DNA from 3 places in the Rahnella sp. 1L-D-7-B-C2 genome. Region 2 is predicted to be linked to each of the others. Evidence: predicted binding sites of a transcription regulator. Region 2 holds the regulator's gene; each other region holds the start of a gene.
The links. The regulator Fur, encoded in region 2, represses iron uptake genes when iron is present. The targets are predictions, from matches to a motif close to ATAATAATGAGAACNACTATCAA.
Positions count from the first base shown of each region.

Region 1 (6,635 bases), on a different contig from region 2:
ACATGAGGAATTTCAGGGATCTGTCTTTTGCCCGGTGAATGAAAAAATTTCAGACAAAAAAAAGCCCGTTCGCAGAACGGGCAGAGGAGAAACAAGGCACAAAGGAAAAGTTAACCCGTATAAACACCAAACAATTTGGGCAGGAATAGCGAAATCTCAGGAACATAGGTCACCAGCATCAGCACTACAAACAGCACGCAGTAGAACGGCAACATGGCTTTGACGACTTTCTCGATGCTCTGCTTACTAACTGCGCTGGCAACAAACAGCACCGAACCGACCGGCGGCGTAATCAGCCCGATCCCCAGGTTGACCAGCATGATCATCCCAAAATGTACCGGATCGATGCCGAGCGATAGCACCACCGGCAGCAGCACTGGTGTCAGGATCAGGATGATCGGCGCCATGTCCATCAGCGTGCCGATCAGCAACAGCATGATGTTGATACACATGAGGATCACGTATTTGTTATCGGAGATCGAGGTGAAGAACTCGGTGATCCGCATAGGCAACTGCATATAGGTCATCACCGCGCCGAAGCTGGCGGCAAAGCCAATCAGGATCATGACGATGCTGACCGTTTTGACCGTGCGGTACATCAATTTTGGCAGCTCGTTCCACTTGTAATCGCGGTAGATAAACATGGTGACGAAGAATGACCACAGGCAGGCGATAGCGGCGGATTCGGTCGCGGTGAAAATCCCGCTAAGAATACCGCCCATGATGATGACCACTGTCATCAGCCCCCACAGCGTGTCGATGAAAATCTTCAGCGCCTGGCGGAACGGCACGCGCTCGCCTTTCGGATAACCGCGCTGATGGGCAAACACTACGCACATCACCATCAGCGTCAGGCTGAGCAACAAACCGGGCAGAATACCGGCGATGAACAACGCGGCTATTGAGACCGTACCTCCGGTCGCCAGCGAGTAAATCACTGAGTTATGGCTCGGTGGTGTCAGGATCGCCTGCACCGAACCGCTGGCGGTGACCGCAGCGGCGAAATCGCGTGGGTACCCTTTTTTCTCCATTTCCGGGATCATCACCGAACCGATCGACGCGGTATCTGCCACCGACGAGCCGGAGATCGCACCGAAAAACGTCGAAGCAACAATGTTGACCAGCGACAGTCCGCCGCGAATAAACCCGACAAAGATGTAGGCAAAACTCACCAGCCTGCGGGCGATGCCACCTTCGGCCATGATCGCGCCCGCCAGAATAAAGAACGGGATCGCCAAAAGTGAAAACTTGTTTACGCCGTTGGTCAGCTGGATCATCAGTGCCTCAAACGGCAGGTCGATCCACCAGGCACCGGCCAGCGCGCTGAGGCCGACGGCGTACGCTACCGGCACGCCGATAGCCAGCATCACCCCCAGCGTTAATAATAAAATGAGTGCGTCCATAAACGTCTCCGGGTCAGGCGTCGGAATTGCCCAGTATCACTACCGGGCGCTGATGCTGCGGTCCGGCGATGATCTGCTCAATGATAAATAAAATTGTCAGGGCGGATCCTATCGGCAGCGGCAGATAGGTTTCACCGGCGGTGAGCAGTGGGAACTCCGCTACCGGTTGTGTCCAGAGCTCGCTGCACAGATGCATGCTGTACCAGAAGATGAAAATACTGATGGCCAGCATCATCAGGTCAGACAGCAGCGCTGAGAACTTTTTCAGGGCAGGGGGCAGACGGTCGGTGACCATCGCCACCACGATGTGAGAGCCAGCGCGGTAGCTGACGGCAGCGCCGATAAAGGTGAACGTCACCATGCACATGATGGCGACCGGTTCAGGCCACGACAGTGCGCTGTTCATAACGTAACGTGCGAAGATCCCGATGGGGATCACTGCCACCATCAGCAATAGCGCAATCCCGGCGAGCCACATTGCAGCGCGGTAAAGGATGTCCATCAGGGTGTGATATCCGGAAATCATTAGGCTTCCCCCGGTGAGTGTCGGAAAAGGGCAGCGGTCGCTGCCCGAGCAGAGACAGTGTTTACTGAACGTCAGCGATTTGCTGCATCAGCTCTTTATGGTCTTTGCCGAACTCATCGCGCACGGACTGTGTGGCTTGCACATAAGTCGCCGGATCGATTTCGTAGAATTTCACGCCACCCGCTTTCATCGTGGCGAGGGCTTTCTCGTTATAGGCTTTCCACAGTTCGCGCTGCTCATCCTGCGCTTCTTTCGACAGTTTGAGGATCAACTGCTGGTCTTCAGGTTTCAGCTTGTCCCACTTCACTTTCGAGTACAGGAACAGCTCAGGGATAATGAAGTGGCGGCTGTAAGTATAATTCTTCACTACTGGCAGATAGTTGTGCGCGACGAACGTCGGCGGATTATTTTCGGTACCGTCGATCACGCCGGTTTGCATTCCGCTGAACACCTCACTGACGCCCATCGCCACCGGATTCGCCCCCATAGCTTTCAACGTGGCCAGTGCAATCGGGCTGCCCTGAACGCGGATCTTCATTCCTTTAAGATCTTCTGGTTTTACTACCGGCTCTTTGGTGATCAGATTACGCGTACCGCCGTCCATCCAGCCGAGGAACACCAGACGCGAATTCGGGTTGTTAGTGATTTTGTCTCCGATCTCTTTGCCAATCTGACCATCAAGCACTTTGTGCATGTGGTCTTCATCACGGAAAATATAGGGCAGGGTGAACACGTTAATTTCCGGCAGTATCGAGGCAACCGGCGTCATTGACACACGAATGATATCCAGCGCGCCGAGCTGAGCCTGCTCGATTTCCTGCTTTTCATCGCCCAGCACGCCGCCGGGGAAGGTTTTGATTTCAAGACGTCCGTCGGTTTGCTCTTTCAGCTTCTCGCCCATGTGCTGGACAGCAACCACGTTTGGGTAGCCCTGCGGATGCACATCGGCGGCTTTCAGCGTTTGTGCCGACAGGCCGGAGGTAAATAACAGGGTGGCGGAACTCAGGCAAAGGCTGAGAAGTGCTTTTTGCATTTTCATCAGTTTGTCTCCAGGGGTAGTCGATAATGAAATGAAAAGGTAGGGCGAAATTGAACCGGTCTTGCATAAAGAAATTAGCCGGTTCTACATGAGAATCTTTTAAAACATCTTGTAAATGAGTGAGATACTGGACATGCCGGTGTAAGGTCTTTGCCCGTGATAATCACCTTACCTTATTTATAACTGTTGGGTATTTGAGCGTTATCACAAACTCGCAACAAATGTAAAATACCGTTACTTAATATTTAAAACGTTGTTTTGTCTTTGGTAATTACAGGCAGATGATTGATTTAGTGCGGGATTATTTGCAAAAGTGTGACGCAGATTAAACTGACGATCTATTGACCAAAGGGTCAAAACCTTGTCATCCGTCAAGGACACTGGCGACGTCAGACGCGACAATGTAAATAATAATGAGAACGACTATCAATTAGGCCTTTTTATTTGATATAATTCGGCGTTATTTAACCCATATACATTGATTCTGGCTGGAGGCGACGCGTGAAAACGGCTCGCAATAAAATGAAAAAAACGACCTCTGTATTGATGTCGTTAATGTTGGTCGCTGGTTTAAGCGGCAACGCAACGGCAGCGCCTGCGACGCCGGCGGCGAACGCCGTCACTTCTGAGAACACGCAACCTGCGCCTGCTGCGGCTGACACAACGCCAGCACCTGTCATGCAACCTGCGTCGACCGAAGCTCCCGTCATTCCAACCGATTTGTCTGTATTAGGTATGTACCATCACGCTGATGTGGTGGTGAAAACCGTCATGATTGGCCTGCTGCTGGCGTCCGTGGTCACCTGGGCTTTGCTGTTCAGCAAAGGTTCGGAAGTGTTCAGCGCCAAACGTCGTATGCGCCGTGAGTTTGACGCACTGTCTTCCGTGCGTACGCTGGACGAAGCCGCTGAGCAGGCTGAAAGCTTCGCCGCCAGCAGCATCAGCGCGCAGATGATCCGCGATGCGCAGAACGAACTCGAGCTGTCTGCCGGTTCTACCGACAATAACGGCATCAAAGAACGTACCGGCTTCCGCCTTGAGCGCCGCGTCGGCGCTGCCGGTCGTCACATGGGCCGTGGCAACGGGATCCTCGCCACCATCGGCGCGATTTCTCCGTTCGTTGGCCTGTTCGGCACTGTCTGGGGCATCATGAACAGCTTCATCGGTATCGCACAAACCCAAACCACTAACCTGGCCGTTGTTGCGCCGGGTATCGCAGAAGCACTGCTGGCGACAGCTGTGGGCCTGGTGGCCGCAATTCCTGCTGTGGTTATCTACAATATTTTCGCCCGTACCATTACGTCTTACCGCCATCAGGTAGGTGACGTGGCGGCGCAGATTATCCTGTTACAGGGCCGCGATTTGGATCTGGCTGCCAGCGAAGGCGATGCGCCGCGCGGTCAGACAGGTCAGTTACGCGTAGGATAAGAACAGATTATGGCTATTCGGTTAAACGACGATATCGACGAAAGCGGTGAAATGCATGACATCAACGTCACGCCTTTTATTGACGTCATGCTGGTGCTGCTGATCATCTTCATGGTTGCCGCGCCGCTGGCCACCGTAGATGTACGGGTAGATTTACCGGCTTCGACGGCTAAAGCACAGCCGCGTCCGGAAAAACCAATCTTCCTGACGGTGAAATCCGACAAGCAGTTGTACCTCGGCGACAGCCCGGTCAACAGCGACAACCTGACGGCCATGCTTGATCAGCGTACTCAGGGCAACAAACAAAGTACGATTTTCTTCCGTGCAGATAAGACGGTGGATTACGAAACGCTGATGAACGTAATGGATAACCTGCGTAAAGCCGGTTACCTGAAAGTTGGGCTGGTCGGTGCAGAACAGACCGGCGCAGCCGCCGCGAAGTAAGCGTTTATCTGCGGTGAAGTCCTAAAGAAAAGGCCAGCGTTTGCTGGCCTTTTTGCATGTTGGGTATGTGAATCAGGTCACCGGTGCCGGGTTAAACACTGCCAGTGCATTGTGAATGCCCCAGGTGTCTGACCAGGTTTTCTTGCGGCCGCTGGCGATATCTAAAATGAAGTGGAACAGCTCCCAGCCGACGTCTTCGATCGTCGCGTCGCCCGTGGCAATGGTACCGGCATTGATGTCCATCAGGTCATGCCAGCGATTGGCCAGCGTAGTGCGGGTTGCCATTTTGATTACCGGCACGGCCAGCAGGCCATAAGGCGTACCGCGCCCGGTGGTAAAGACCTGAACGGTAATACCTGAAGCCAGTTGCTGCGTGCCGCAGACAAAATCACTGGCGGGCGTCGCGGCGAAGATCAGCCCCTTTTTGGTCGGACGCTGTCCCGGTGACAACACTTCTGAAATCGCACTGGTGCCAGATTTCGCAATCGAGCCAAGCGCTTTTTCTACTACGTTCGCCAGTCCACCTTTCTTGTTGCCCGGCGACGGGTTGGCGCTGCGATCGGTTTGCCCGAGCGACAGATAATTATCGTACCAGGCCATCTCTTCCAGCAGCCGTTTACCGACGCTAACATCCGCTGCACGCGGAGTGAGCAGGTGGATCGCGTCGCGTACTTCGGTCACTTCGGAGAACATTACCGTGCCACCGCAGCGGACCAGCAGATCCGAGGCGAAGCCGACCGCCGGGTTGGCGGTCACGCCGGAGAAAGCATCGCTGCCGCCACACTGCATACCGACCACCAGATCTGACGCCGGACAAGTTTCACGCTGACGGCGGTTCAGGCGTTCGAGATGGAACTGTGCGACGGTGAGAATATCGTCAACCATCGACTGAAAACCGACGTGCTGTTCATCCTGTAAACGGACGATGTGAGTATCGTCGAGCGAGATGGCCTGCACGTCTGGTGTGCCTTCCAGCAGACGTTCCGGCTGTAGTTTCTCGCAGCCCAAACCGACCACCATCACCTCACCGCCAAAGTTCGGGTTGAGCGCCAGATTGTGGATGGTGCGGATTGGCACGACCGCTGCCGGTGCGTTGATAGCCACGCCGCAGCCGTACAAATGGTTCAGCGCGACCACGCCATCAACGTTGGGGAATTTCGGCAGTAAATCACGTTCGATGATTTTCACCACGTAATCAACCACACCCGCTACGCAATGCACGCTGGTGGTAATACCGAGCAGGTTTTTGGTGCCCACACTGCCATCTTCGTTGCGATAGCCTTCAAACGTGTAGCCTTCAAGAGGCGGTAAGGCCGGGGGAACACGTGTCGCCAGCGGCAGGCTGGCGAGCTCCGGTGCAACGGGCAGTTCGACCAGCGATTCGTCAATCCAGCTGCCTTGCGAAATTTCCCGCACGGCATAACCGATCACTTCACCATAACGAATAATATCGCCGCCTTTGGCAATCGGTTCTAAAGCCACTTTATGGCCTTGCGGAATATGCTCAATTAATTCCAGACCATTTGAAAATCGGGTGCCGGCTTTTAAGCCGTTATCGTTCACAATAATGGCAACGTTATCGCTTTCATGAACTTTAATGAAAAGTGCGTCGGTTGCATGCTCTTTATCTTTATTACGTGACATAACTGTCTCCGCGTTTATTAAACATCCCGAAAAAAGATCCTTCGGTTAATTCTCTGAAGTTGTCGCGTACAAATGTTAACGTTTTGTCTTTCCGGCATTACAGGGTATGCCCCCATTATAAAGCAGCTGTCCGGGAACCTCATTGTGCAAC
Region 1 covers NZ_JBXAVQ010000006.1:218,245-224,879, forward strand. The annotation lists gene AC0Z7K_RS12775 (TRAP transporter large permease) at 111-1,403, opposite strand; gene AC0Z7K_RS12780 (TRAP transporter small permease) at 1,417-1,929, opposite strand; gene AC0Z7K_RS12785 (TRAP transporter substrate-binding protein) at 1,991-2,968, opposite strand; gene exbB (tol-pal system-associated acyl-CoA thioesterase) at 3,491-4,396, shown strand; gene exbD (TonB system transport protein ExbD) at 4,406-4,840, shown strand; gene garD (galactarate dehydratase) at 4,913-6,484, opposite strand.
Region 1: the regulator Fur is predicted to act here: its motif matches at 3,376-3,398, upstream of exbB (tol-pal system-associated acyl-CoA thioesterase).

Region 2 (6,635 bases):
CAGTTTTTACCAAACTCTTCCATTTGATTTGTCAGATCACCGCTGGCAATCAGTGCAAACTGATCGCGGATCTTATCCAGCGGTTTCACCAGCGCCATAACAAGATAGCGGTCAGTCAGCAGCAGAATAATCAGACCAATGATGAACGCTGTAATCTGAATCACTTTGCTGACGTAGGTCAGATGGTTAGATTCCGTTTGCGCCGCGCTGAAGTCCACGGCAATCTGGCCGCTGACTTTTTGCATTGCCGCGCCAAAATCACGGCTCAGCGGCGGAACGGTGGTGTTCGCTAACTGATTGTAGACATCGATATTTTTGTTGCTGGCAGCCTCAAACAACGGGTTGACGCCCTGGGCGACAAGACTTTCCCAGCTGGCAAGCAACTCCTGAACCGCAGATTCTTCCAGGCCCGGATGTGGCGCAGCTTTAAATCCCGCCAAAGCCTGAGTCAGGCCATCGAGAGACTGTTTTGCGCTATCAAAAATTTCCGGCCCTTTGGTCGGATCGGCCTGAAGCTGCGAGACGGCACGGCTCAAACGGGTGACGGTACGAAAATACTGATCATTTCCTTTGCTGATCAGCGCCATGTTGTTGACGAGTTCGGAACTGTTCCTGGTGTTTTGGGTCAGTGTGTTAAGCGAGCTGACGGTGTAAAGCGATACACCGGCCCACATGACGCAAAAAACGCCAAGAATGGCTAATAAAGCGGTCCTGATGGTAATGTTTTTCAAAAACTGCACGATATGCCTCTCTCGAAACATGACTGTTTCTGGTCTGAGGATTGAGGGGGATGCGGAGAATCAAGACATGTAACCAGCGGGCGGGTGCCTCTGGACATGTTTGAACACCTCTCCGGGCATCGATTTCTTTATTATGTTGAGATTGCTCTCGCATCATCTATCGGCTGAGCGTGCTTAAACTTAAGGAGTGCGTCGGACTATTTCTTCACTTTGCTTTTAACCTCAATACCTTTGAGGTTAAACACAGACATTCAAAAGACACGAAGGCGATAACACTTAAAAAGTTTGGCCGATAAACTTATTCGTCAGTTAAGAAGGCGCGCAGAAGCATATTCTCCGCCACGCGAGTTTGCTATTATCAGCGTTATTATTGCCTGCAATGTAGGGCTTATCATTGAGAACAAGAGGTTAGACATCTTATGGCCGTAGTAGGAATCTTCTTTGGATCCGATACAGGTAACACCGAAAACATCGCAAAAATGATCCAGAAACAACTGGGTAAAGATGTTGCTGAGGTGCATGACATTGCGAAGAGCAGCAAAGAGGATCTGGAAAAATTCGATATTTTGCTGATCGGTATTCCAACCTGGTATTACGGTGAAGCCCAGTGTGACTGGGATGACTTCTTCCCTAGCCTGGAAGAGATCGACTTCGAAGGTAAGCTGGTTGCGCTGTTTGGCTGTGGCGATCAGGAAGACTATGCAGAATATTTCTGTGACGCACTGGGCACCGTGCGCGACATCATTGAGCCACGCGGCGCGGTGATTGTGGGTCACTGGCCAACCGAAGGCTACCACTTCGAAGCCTCAAAAGGTCTGGCCGATGATAAACACTTCATCGGACTGGCGATTGACGAAGACCGTCAGCCTGAATTAACCAATGAGCGCGTTGATGCGTGGGTTAAGCAAATTACAGAAGAATTGAGCCTTTCAGAAATTATTGGCTAAAAACCCTGTTGGCCCTGAGGATTTATTCTACAATTGAAGGGCCAAACTATTACTGAAATTAACAATTTAGCCACAACAAAATTGTTACTTTCCGTAGTATCAAGGTACACTGAGTTCATCTGTTTTTTCTATCGATCAAGTCGTTGCATTATCTGGTGTGACTGGCATTTAGTGATCTTTATTAACAGGCAATCGTTTAGGGGATCGGCACACTTCCGTTAAACGAAGGATCCTAAACGAACAATTTTGTGCCGCTGATGCCACAGGCTCCATGCCTCAACTTGATTAGCACATAGTAACAGGACTGAATCCGCATGACTGACAACAACACCGCACTGAAGAAAGCCGGCTTAAAAGTCACGCTTCCGCGCCTTAAAATCCTGGAAGTGCTGCAAGCGCCGGAAGGTCATCACGTGAGTGCGGAAGATCTGTACAAACAACTGATTGATATGGGTGAAGAGATTGGTCTGGCGACGGTTTACCGCGTTTTGAACCAGTTTGATGACGCCGGTATCGTGACCCGTCATAACTTCGAAGGCGGCAAATCCGTATTCGAACTGACCCAGCAACATCACCACGACCACCTGATCTGCTTAGATTGTGGCCGCGTGATTGAATTCCGCGACGAATATATCGAAGGTCGTCAGCGTGAAATCGCTAAGAAACATGGCATCAAACTGACCAACCACAGCCTGTACCTGTACGGTCACTGTGAAGCAGGCGATTGCCGCGAAGATGATTCTTTGCACAATGATAAACCCGCGCAGTAATCTGCCCGGTTCGGCGAAGTTGCCGTCAACGTAAAGACTTAACTAACCGCTGAAAAGCGGTTTTTTTTGGCCTACGCGATGAACATCAGATGTAAAAAACCCCGGAAAACCGGGGTTTTGTTTTTTAGCCTCAGGCGGTTTCGCTTAAAGCTTATCTGTCACCGGCTCTGCACGGCTGAAGCGTTTACCATCCGCAGACGCGGAGCGTACCCAGACGTCACCGGTGATTTGCGGTTTTTGAACATCATCATAACGCTGCCATTGCTTGCCACCGTCGACGGAATACTCTATCGCCAGCCCGGGCAGCGACGTATTCGCCTGAAGTTTTCCGCCGTTCACCTGCGCGCCCGGCACAGGCAGACGATAAGCAACGCCTGCCGCATCCATTTTCGGTAACTCTCGCTGCCCCATCAGGTTGGCGAAGCGCAGCCAGTCGGTGTGCAGTGCTTTGGTATCGACGTGATGAGTTTTACCACCGGCGAATTCGCGTCCTGCCTTATAATCCATTTCCCAGTTTGCCCGGTGCCAGGCACGTTCTGCCAGCGGCAACAGTCGCGGATAGATCATGTATTCCATCCGGTCATCGGTACGCACCACTTCGCTCCACAGTTGTGCGGAAATCCCGTACGCGCCCGGCCAGGGTTTGTCACTTTTCGCCTCGAAAGCGTTACCGTCACGATCGACAGAGGTTTCAGCATTCTGCGGCAGGTTATCCGGTGCGAAGCTGAAAACTTTCGCTTCATCGCTGTAACGTGTACCCCAATAGAACCCCTTTTCCAGCGGAGTCACTTCGTACGGGAAGTCGAAGTAAACGTAATCCGGATTCGAAATTGTCACTTCGAAGCCTTTGTTCGCCCAATCGTTTACTGAGTCGAAACCGCCCCAATAGAGCGTATCCCAGAAGTTTACGCCGATACGTTTAGTGGCGAAGGAACTGGCATCTCTGGCATCTTTCAGGCCGTCCTGCCATGCCTGCATTCTTTCGATACCGTGGGCATTCACCAGCTTGCTGACTTCCATTGCGAAGTAACTTGGCAGATGCTCAACGTCCGCGACTTTGCCGGAAGAAATCATTGCCTGACAGACCTGTGACTGCGCCCAGGGTTTATCCTGCTTGCTCAGATCAATCACGCCTTTTGCCGGATCGATCTTACCGTTTTTATCCTGATAGCCCGGACCGAGGAAGATGTTTTTCGCCTCGTCACCGCCAAAATGCCAGGTGCTGAGCGGCTGTCCGGCCTCTTTGTGCATTTGGGCGATTTCGCCAATCACTTTATCTGCAAAGCGTTTGGACGATTCCATACAAGGGTTCAGATACCCGTGGCGATCATAGAACTGGACGCCGGTAGTATTTGAGGTGTCAGTCGGATCCAGCAGGCGGAACTCATTGGCTTCTTCCTCTTTACCCGCCGCATGCAGTTTTCGGTAACGCGCCTCCATTGAAATCACCGCCGCACGGGCGTGCGCAGGCATGTCGATTTCCGGGATCACGTTGATCTGACGCGCATTGGCGTACTTCACAATCTCGATGTAATCGGCACGGGAGAAATGCCCGCTGCCGTTGTTGTCCGAATCCGGGCCAGAACCCAACTGCGGCAACAGGCATTTGGTTTCAGTCAGGTCGTGACAGCGTTTACTGCCGATATCCGTGAGCTCCGGCAAGCCAGGGATCTCGATGCGCCAGCCCTCATCATCGCTAAGATGGAAGTGGAAAGTATTCAGTTTGTATGCGGACATCTGGTCGAGTAATCGCAGAACCGCGGCTTTAGAATGGAAGTTGCGGCCAACGTCGAGGAACATCGCGCGGTATTCAAAACGCGGTGCATCTTTGGCGTCCAGGCTGGCGATTTTTTTACTGCCATCGGCAGGCACTAAAGAAAGAATCGACTGTAAACCGTAGAACACGCCGGCCTGATCGAAACCGGTAACCTGTGCACCCTTCTCACCAATATTGAGAATATACGCGCCTTCAGTCGCCTGCTTTCCGCTGAATTTGTCTTTCTCAATGCGCGTAGTGATCGGATAGCCTTTGGCATTTTCAGTGATGCCCAGCAGCGCAAAGCGTTCGGTCACCGCGATCGCCGCCGGTTTGGCCAGCGCGCTCAGATCGAGTGCCACGCCGCCTGCCAGCGACACATCTTTCGCATGAATTTTCACTTCCAGCGGTGTCGGAATAATTTGCCCGCGCAAGGTCGCCGCAGGCAGTACTTTCAGCTCGTCATTTTTCACATAACGGCTGACCGGCGTCATCAGAACGTTTTTGTCATCCGCCGTGCGCTTCCACTGGTCGCCCTTAAACGGCGTGACGAACTGATGCAAATCTTCGGTATCGGTGTTCGCCAGCACTTTTGGCTGGGCATTTGACGATGTCGCATACCAGCGCGGGATCAGATCGGTTTCAAACAGTTGCCAGTATTCGCCGACCACCGGAATGCTGACCGACTGATTGGCCGGGAAGCCTTTGAATTTGTTGGTCGGCTCGATTTTATGCAGGTCGCCGGTCACGCGGGTGATGGTGAACTGATCGTTATCGACTTTCAAAATACGGCGAACGTTGTGAAAATAAATCGCCCAGTCGTTGCCTTCGATCGCCTCACCGGCATTGGTCAGGGTGATGATGGCCGTGTTGCAGGATGCCCAGTCGGCGCCCAGCAGGCTGCAATCCGTACCGTGCGCACCGGCCTGATTATCCTGTAATGCATAATTCACTTTCAGCTGGCTAAGCTGGTCTGCCAGCTGCTGATCGGCATTCGCCGCAGACATACCGCCAAGCATCCCGCCCATCAGCGTCGCTGCTGCCAGTGCGTTGAGTCTGAATTTATTCATCTTCAACCTCATCCTTAATTCGTTGGTTTAGGGGAATTATTCGCTCGGATTTCCTGCCAGATTTTGCCGCAGTCGTCGGCGTAAGCCTGGCCGTCACCGGTTTTACGCGCGGTCAGGCAGCGCTGGTAATCCACCACACGCACCGTTTCCTGTTCGGCAAATTGCTTGTGTGCTTTTTCCTGTTTAAGGACGTCCAGTACAGTCCGGCACGAGGCTATTTTATCCGGCGATCCTTCCGCCTTATTGATACAGGCGCTGTAGGCCTCACGCAGTTTGGTGTCTTCTTTTTGCGCCGTTGTCGGAGCACAACCAGCCAACAGAACGGAAGTAACAACGATCATCAGTAATTTATTCATCGACATGGCGACCTCAGAAAATAGTGAATGGAGCGATAACGATGAATTTGACGTCTTTTTCATCCTGGAAGATGTTGCCGTAACCACCGCCCCAGCTCGGAATATCCGAATGGTTGTCGTACTGGGTGTAATGCAGTTTGAACAGCGTGCCTTTGGCTCGACCTTCCTGAATGGTGTACAGCGCATCCAGACTCCAGGCGCTCTCTTTCAGGCGCTGGCTCTGGTCATAAGCCGCGTTAGTGCTTGGCTTGGCGTCCCAGGCGTAAACGTAAGAACCGCCCACCGCGAAGCCCGGCAGATCCCATTTGGCCAGATCGTATAACACCCCGGCATAGACTGCTTTTTCACCATTGGCGTTGAAGTCAGAACGGTTATCCCACCACACATCAAGACGGCCGTTGGATGAGGAATAAGTCGGTGTCATACGCTGCAGGAAATATCCCTGATTCCCTTCTGCCTTAACCATCGTTCCTTCAAGACGCCAGTTGAACTGACCCGTGGTGTAGCCGAATGTCAGCGCCTGCAACCATGCGAGGCCGTCATACAAACTGTTCGGATCGTTCTTGTCGCTGATACGGTCTTGTGCACCGTAGAACTGGTAGCTGGTGGTCAGCGGATTGCCCAGCAGATCGACCTTATAGGACGCTTTGGCAAAGTACTGATCGACGTAGCTTTCCGCTTCGCCATAGGCCGCTTCGAGGACGAAATCATTTTTAAAATCATATTTCGCGCCGAGGGAGTGAATGTAGGAGACACCGGTTTTCTTGTCATTCTGGCGGAAATCATCCATTTCCAGATGCCACGGAGATTTATATTCGTCCGCCCACATGTAGGAGAAGCTCAGCTCGCCCGGTTCGCCGAAATCATGTTTATAACCGGCTTCCGCGCCGCGATAGGTACCCGGCATGAAGCTCCAGTGCGGCGCGATCAGCGTCTGCCCGGTAGGCTGGATATAACCCGCGTGCCCCCAGAAACCGCCATATTTAAATTTACCTG
Region 2 covers NZ_JBXAVQ010000001.1:661,180-667,814, forward strand. The annotation lists gene AC0Z7K_RS02970 (methyl-accepting chemotaxis protein) at 1-740, opposite strand, end outside; gene fldA (flavodoxin FldA) at 1,160-1,687, shown strand; gene fur (ferric iron uptake transcriptional regulator) at 2,002-2,457, shown strand; gene AC0Z7K_RS02985 (beta-N-acetylhexosaminidase) at 2,602-5,283, opposite strand; gene chiQ (ChiQ/YbfN family lipoprotein) at 5,298-5,639, opposite strand; gene chiP (chitoporin ChiP) at 5,653-6,635, opposite strand, start outside.

Region 3 (6,635 bases), on a different contig from region 2:
ACGCGAGGATTTATTTTTGTCCGGGAACGCCGCCAGCGGGTTGAAGCCCTGCACGATATAACCGTTCAGTTTGCCTTCGGTCATCAGCTCGGCCTGTTGCATCACGTCGTAGCTTTTGTCCCATTTCGGCAGCCAGTCAAAACCCCAGTCGTTCTGCGCCGTGGCGTTGTCGCCCCAGAAGCTTTTCATCATGCTGACGAAGAAGTTCGGCGTGTTTTTCCAGAAGTTGACCTGATTTTCGACCAGCGGCCCCGGCGTGATTTGTTTCAGGTAATCCGTCAGGTTGGTCTGTTTTTCCGACGGCAGCGGCATATAGCCCGGCAGGTTCAGGGAAAGTAAACCGAGGTCGGTATACCCCTGAATATTCGAGTGGCCACGCAGCGCATTGACGCCGCCGCCGGGCATGCCGATGTTGCCGAGCAGCAGCTGGATCATCGCCGCACAGCGGATGGTTTGCGCGCCGCCGGTGTGGTGCGTCCAGCCCAAGGCATACAGGATGGTCGAGGTTTTGTCGCGGGCGCAGGTTTCCGCCAGAATCGAGCTTATCAGCAGGAAATCTTCTTTCGAAGTGCCGCACAGGCGCTCCACCAGCTCCGGCGTGTACCGGGAGACGTGCTCTTTCAGCAGATTCCACACGCAGCGCGGATCATGCAAGGTTTTATCCTGTTTCGCGACGCCGTTTTCATCCAGCTGATAGTGCCAGCTGTCTTTGTTATAGGCTTTCTTCCCGGCGTCGAAGCCGCTGAACAGGCCGTCGTTAAACGCATAATCTTCCCGCACCAGCAGGCTGGCGTTGGTGTATTCCCTGACGTAGTCGGTCTGAATTTTATTATGTGTAATCAGGTAGTTGATCATGCCGAGCAGGAAGGCGGTGTCGGAACCGGCGCGGATAGGTGCGTAGATATCGGCCACAGCGGCGCTGCGGTTAAAGCGCGGATCGACAACGATGACTTTGGCGTTATTTTTGGTTTTTGCCTCAATCACCCATTTGAATCCGACCGGATGCGCTTCGGCAGCATTTCCGCCCATTATTAAAATCACGTTGGCGTTTTTAATGTCTACCCAGTTGTTGGTCATCGCCCCGCGTCCAAAGCTTGGCGCTAAGGCGGCGACGGTCGGGCCGTGACACAGACGCGCCTGACAGTCGATAGCAACCATCCCGAGCGCGCGGGTAAATTTCTGATCCAGCAGGCCGGTTTCGTTACTGGCCGCAGAGGAACAGAGCATCCCGGTGGTCAGCCAGCGGTTGACCGTCACGTTGTTGTCGTTTTTCTCGACGAAGTTGGCATCGCGATCATCTTTCATCAGGCGGGCGATACGGGAAATCGCCTCGTCCCAGCTGATGCGCTGCCATTTATCAGAGCCCGGCGCGCGATATTCCGGGTATTTGAGGCGCCCTTCGCTGTGAATGTAATCCAGCACGCCAGCGCCTTTCGGGCACAACGAGCCACGACTGACCGGATGATCGGCGTCACCCTCGACGTGGAAAATGTTCTCAGTGACATTTTTTGCGCCATCGCCCTGGCTGTAAATCAGCATTCCGCAACCGACCGAACAATAAGTACAGTTATTACGGGTTTCGCGCGAACGCAGCAGTTTGTACTGACGCGTTTCGGCCAGCGCCAGTGTCGGGGTAAAACCCAATAAAGCCGCCGTGGTGCCGGCCATACCGCCTGCACATATTTTGAATAATTGTCTTCTGCTGACTTGCATGAAAGACTCCTTCCCATCATTTGTTAACACATTGCTTTTCAAATTGTCGCTTTCCCCGTCAGACGCGGAAGCGGTAAAATTCAAGCCAGATACCCATTTTTTTTGTACGGCTTATGTAGCCGGAATGTTTATAAGGTTATTGCTAATGGATGTCCATCAAGTAAACGAACTGGGCAAAAAAGATGATAAAAAAGTGACTCAGATCATCGGAGCCAGCCAAAAACCGGTGATGCAGCGCACACATCCTGGCGAACTGGAAGACGACTGGATTGCAGAAGAAGTGCCCGTTGCGCTGGTCTATAACGGGATTTCGCATGTGGTGATGATGGCGTCGCCGAAAGATCTCGAAGCCTTTGCGCTGGGATTCTCGCTGTCGGAAGGAATTATCGAATCGGCTGCGGATATTTACGGGCTGGACGTGACACCAAACTGTAACGGTATTGAAGTTAACATCGAGTTATCGAGCCGCCGTTTTGCCGGGCTGAAAGAACGACGTCGCGCCATGGCGGGCCGCACCGGTTGCGGCGTTTGCGGCATCGAGCAGTTGGGTGATTTATTCCGTCCGCTCGCGCCGTTGCCGTTTACCCAAACGTTTGAACTGGCAAATCTGGATAAGGCGCTGAGTCAGTTGAAATCCGTGCAGGAAATTGGCCAGCTGACCGGCTGCACGCACGCCGCCGCGTGGATAACGTCGCAGGGTGAATTATTAGGTGGCTGCGAAGACGTGGGACGTCACGTGGCACTCGACAAAATGCTCGGCCTGCGTGAAAAGCAAAGCGGATGGAAAACAGGTGCCGCACTGGTGTCGAGCCGCGCCAGCTATGAAATGGTGCAGAAAACCGCGATGTGCGGCATCGAAATCCTGTTCGCCGTTTCCGCCGCCACGACGCTTGCCGTCGACGTCGCTGAAAAATGCAATCTGACGCTGGTCGGTTTCAGCAAACCCGGCCGCGCGACGGTGTATACGCATCCGCAGCGGTTAAGGTAGTCGTCTAAGCACCGCGTGCCTTTAGACAATTTCGGATTCGCTGCTGTTATCTGGTTCTAAGCCCCGTATAACAGGGGCTTACAAGTACCCGCACAAAGTGCGGAGCATAGATAATCATTTTCAATATCATTTAATTAACTATAATGATCCGACTGATTACGCGGTGCTCACAATGACGGTGCCGCCCTACACTATGGAGACGATGAACATGAGTTATTCACTGCCATCACTGCCTTACGCATACGACGCACTCGAACCGCATTTCGACAAAGAAACGATGGAAATCCATCACTCTAAACATCACCAGGCTTACGTGAACAACGCTAACGCTGCACTGGAAAGTCTGCCAGAACTGGCAAAACTTTCTGTTGAAGAGCTGATCGCGAACCTGGACAAAGTTCCTGCGGATAAGAAAGTCGCACTGCGTAATAACGCAGGTGGCCACGCTAACCACAGCCTGTTCTGGAAAGGCCTGAAAACCGGCACCACCTTACAGGGTGAACTGAAATCCGCTATCGAGCGCGATTTCGGCAGCGTTGACGCGTTCAAAGAGACTTTCGAAAAAGCAGCAACCACTCGTTTCGGCTCAGGCTGGGCGTGGCTGGTTCTGAAAGACGGCAAACTGGCCGTAGTTTCAACGGCTAACCAGGACAGCCCGCTGATGGGCGAAGCCGTTTCTGGCGCTTCCGGTTACCCGCTGCTGGGTCTGGACGTTTGGGAACATGCTTACTACCTGAAATATCAGAACAAACGCCCTGACTACATCAAAGCATTCTGGGATGTTGTGAACTGGGACGAAGCAGCAAAACGTCTGGCTGAAGCGAAATAATTCCGCCCTGCCGCCCTTAACGGGCACGATGTTTTCGCCAATGGCGGGTCTGTGACCCGCCTTTTTTATGCGTGTAATATGCTGAAAACGTTACCCTGATCACCATAATCAAGTGAATCATTTTTATTTACCCCGCTTTTTTCCGACTTCGCTCTCATTTATCAAAAATACCCCGCAGCACCCATAAAGTTTATTTTTACTCCACCGATAGATTGTTCACAAAGGCGTTACAAAACCGCTAATTTTCGCAGGGATGTACTACGGAGAACGATTATGGGTAACGGCACGGGTCTTTCGCAGTGGATGAATAATCTCAAGGTGGGCACCAAACTGGGTCTGGGATTCGGATTGGTATTATTGATCGCCGCCGTGATCACCGTGGCAGGCATGGTCAAACTTAATGACATCAGCCAGCGGGCTGAGAAAGTCGATTTTAGTAATCAGATGAATGCGTTACTCAACGATGCGCGTCTTAGCCGCACGCTGTATCAGCTTAAGTACGATCCCGTCTATCTCCAGCAGAATCAGGACAAAATCAACGCGCTTTCGCAGCTGATTGCCCAATCTAAAGGCACACTGGAATGGGATGCCACCAGCCAGGCGAATCTCGATCAGGTGCCGGTGAAAATCCGGGAATATCAGCAGGCGCAGGACGCGTTTAAAAAGGCCGTCGATATGAAAGACGCCGTGCGTGCCAGCTGGAATCTTTCTGAAACCGAAGCGGTAGTGAAACGCCTGCAAGATCAGCTGCGCGTGGAAGATGCCGATCCTTCCATCCGCTTGTCTCTGGCGGAAGTAATTCAGAAACTGATCAGCGTGCGTTACTACGTGCGAGGCTTGTTGCTGAACATGGATAAAGAATCCGAAACCACATTGCTGAAGGCCATTGATGATACGCAGGCAAACGCCAAAAAACTGAACGCGCTGTTACTGCCGAATCAGCAGGCCACACTGGCTCCGCTGATGACCGCGCTGGCCGACTATAAAAGCCATGTCGTCGCCTATATGCCTGCCTATGATGAAGAACAGCAGAACTCGCAGGTGCTGTCGGTCAAAGCCAGTGAGATGAATACGCTGGTGGGAAAAATCTTCAAAAATGAGCTGGCAAATACACACACTGATATCAGCCGTGCACAGTTAATGATGATGGTGATAACGCTGACAGTGCTGCTGGCCGGGATTTTAATCGCATGGCGCATCACCCGTCAGATTACTCAGCCGCTGCGCGCCACCTTGCAGACCGCCGAGCTGATTGCCAAAGGTGATCTGACCGCAGCACATCCGACGACGCGTCGCGACGAGCTGGGCATGCTGATGAATGCGGTTGCGGCGATGAGCCAGAACCTCAGCACCATGATTTACGAAATCCGCTCGGGCGTGACGCAGGTTTCCCACGCGGCGGCCGAAATCGCCGCCGGAAATACCGATTTGTCATCACGCACCGAACAGCAGGCGGCTGCGGTGGAAGAGACGGCAGCCAGCATGGAAGAACTGAGCGCAACGGTGAAACAGAACGCCGATAACGCGCATCACGCCAGCAAACTTGCCAGTGAAGCCTCCGGCACTGCCACGCTCGGCGGTAAGCAGGTCAGCGACGTTGTCGACACCATGCAACAGATTTCCGGCAGTTCGAAGCGTATTGCTGAAATTACTTCTGTGATCAACGGCATCGCCTTCCAGACCAACATTCTGGCGCTGAACGCCGCAGTCGAAGCAGCAAGAGCCGGAGAACAAGGGCGCGGCTTCTCGGTGGTTGCCTCTGAAGTCCGCACGCTGGCACAGCGCAGTGCTCAGGCCGCGAAAGAAATCGAAGGGCTGATTGCCGAATCGGTCGAGCGCGTCAATACCGGCGCGAAACTGGTGGAAAACACCGGTCGCACCATGCAGGACATCGTTAAATCGGTTTCGCACGTGCGCGATATTATGGGTGAAATTGCTTCGGCGTCTGACGAGCAAAGCCGCGGCATCAGCCAGATTTCTCAGGCTATCGTCGAGATGGACAGCACCACCCAGCAGAACGCCGCGCTGGTGGAGCAGTCTTCTGCTGCCGCAGATTCTTTGGAAGATCAGGCGGCTACGCTGACGCAGGCGGTCTCGGTATTCCGTCTGGCGGATAACCGCAATATGGAGCACGCACCGGCGGCCAATGCGCTGCGTCGCCCGGCGCTTTCTCCGGTGCAGAACAAAACCAGCCAGGAAAACTGGGAAACTTTCTGATCCCTCTTTTCACCCTGCGCGCTTTCTCACCGATGGCGCGCGGGGTGATTCTTCCTACTCACGGCATGGGATGCAGGTTATGCTGAGGTCAACGACTGATTCCGAGCGGAGATCTTATGCATTATCCCGACGTCTACATTGGTACTGTTGAGAGCTACCCTGATTACTCACCAAGCGCAATTGCCAAACGTCAGGTCAACGGCGGCATACCATTAACGCATCTGGGCCTGGAAGGCGATCAGCACGCCGAAACGTCTTATCACGGCGGCGCGGATCGCGCGCTGTGTCATTTTCCACGCGAGCATTACGCCTGGCTGCGTCAGCAATTTCCTGAAGAAGAAGAGCGCTTTCATCCGCCCGCGTTTGGCGAGAACCTTTCCACGCTGGGCATGACTGAAGAGAATGTGTTTATCGGCGATATCTTCCGCTGGGGCGAGGCGCTGATTCAGGTCACGCAGCCACGTGCGCCCTGTTATAAGCTGAACCATTTTCTCGACTGCAAAAATCTGTCGCTGTTACTGCAAAGCAGCGGGCGCTGCGGCTGGTTGTATCGCGTGGTGGGCAGCGGAAATATCAGCGGCGATCGTCCGCTGGAGTTGCTGACGCGCAACAGCGACGTCTCAGTCGCTGAGGCGATTTCTATCGCGTTTCACATGCCGTTCGATGAAGAACAATATCGCCGTCTGATGTCCGCCGCAGGGATTTCTGCCAGCTGGAGCAAGACGATGCAGATGCGTCTGGTGAACCGCAAGATTGAGGATTTTGGACGGAGATTGTTTGGGAAGTAGGGTCTTGCTCCTCCCCCTGCAAGGGTGGGAGGCAGGGAGGGGGTATTGCAAACGGCAGAGAGGCCATTAATACCCCAACCCTACCCTTCGCAGGGAAGGG
Region 3 covers NZ_JBXAVQ010000004.1:93,616-100,250, reverse strand. The annotation lists gene fdnG (formate dehydrogenase-N subunit alpha) at 1-1,713, opposite strand, end outside; gene fdhD (formate dehydrogenase accessory sulfurtransferase FdhD) at 1,859-2,701, shown strand; gene sodA (superoxide dismutase [Mn]) at 2,910-3,530, shown strand; gene AC0Z7K_RS08900 (methyl-accepting chemotaxis protein) at 3,804-5,747, shown strand; gene yiiM (6-hydroxyaminopurine reductase) at 5,864-6,535, shown strand.
Region 3: the regulator Fur is predicted to act here: its motif matches at 2,809-2,831, upstream of sodA (superoxide dismutase [Mn]).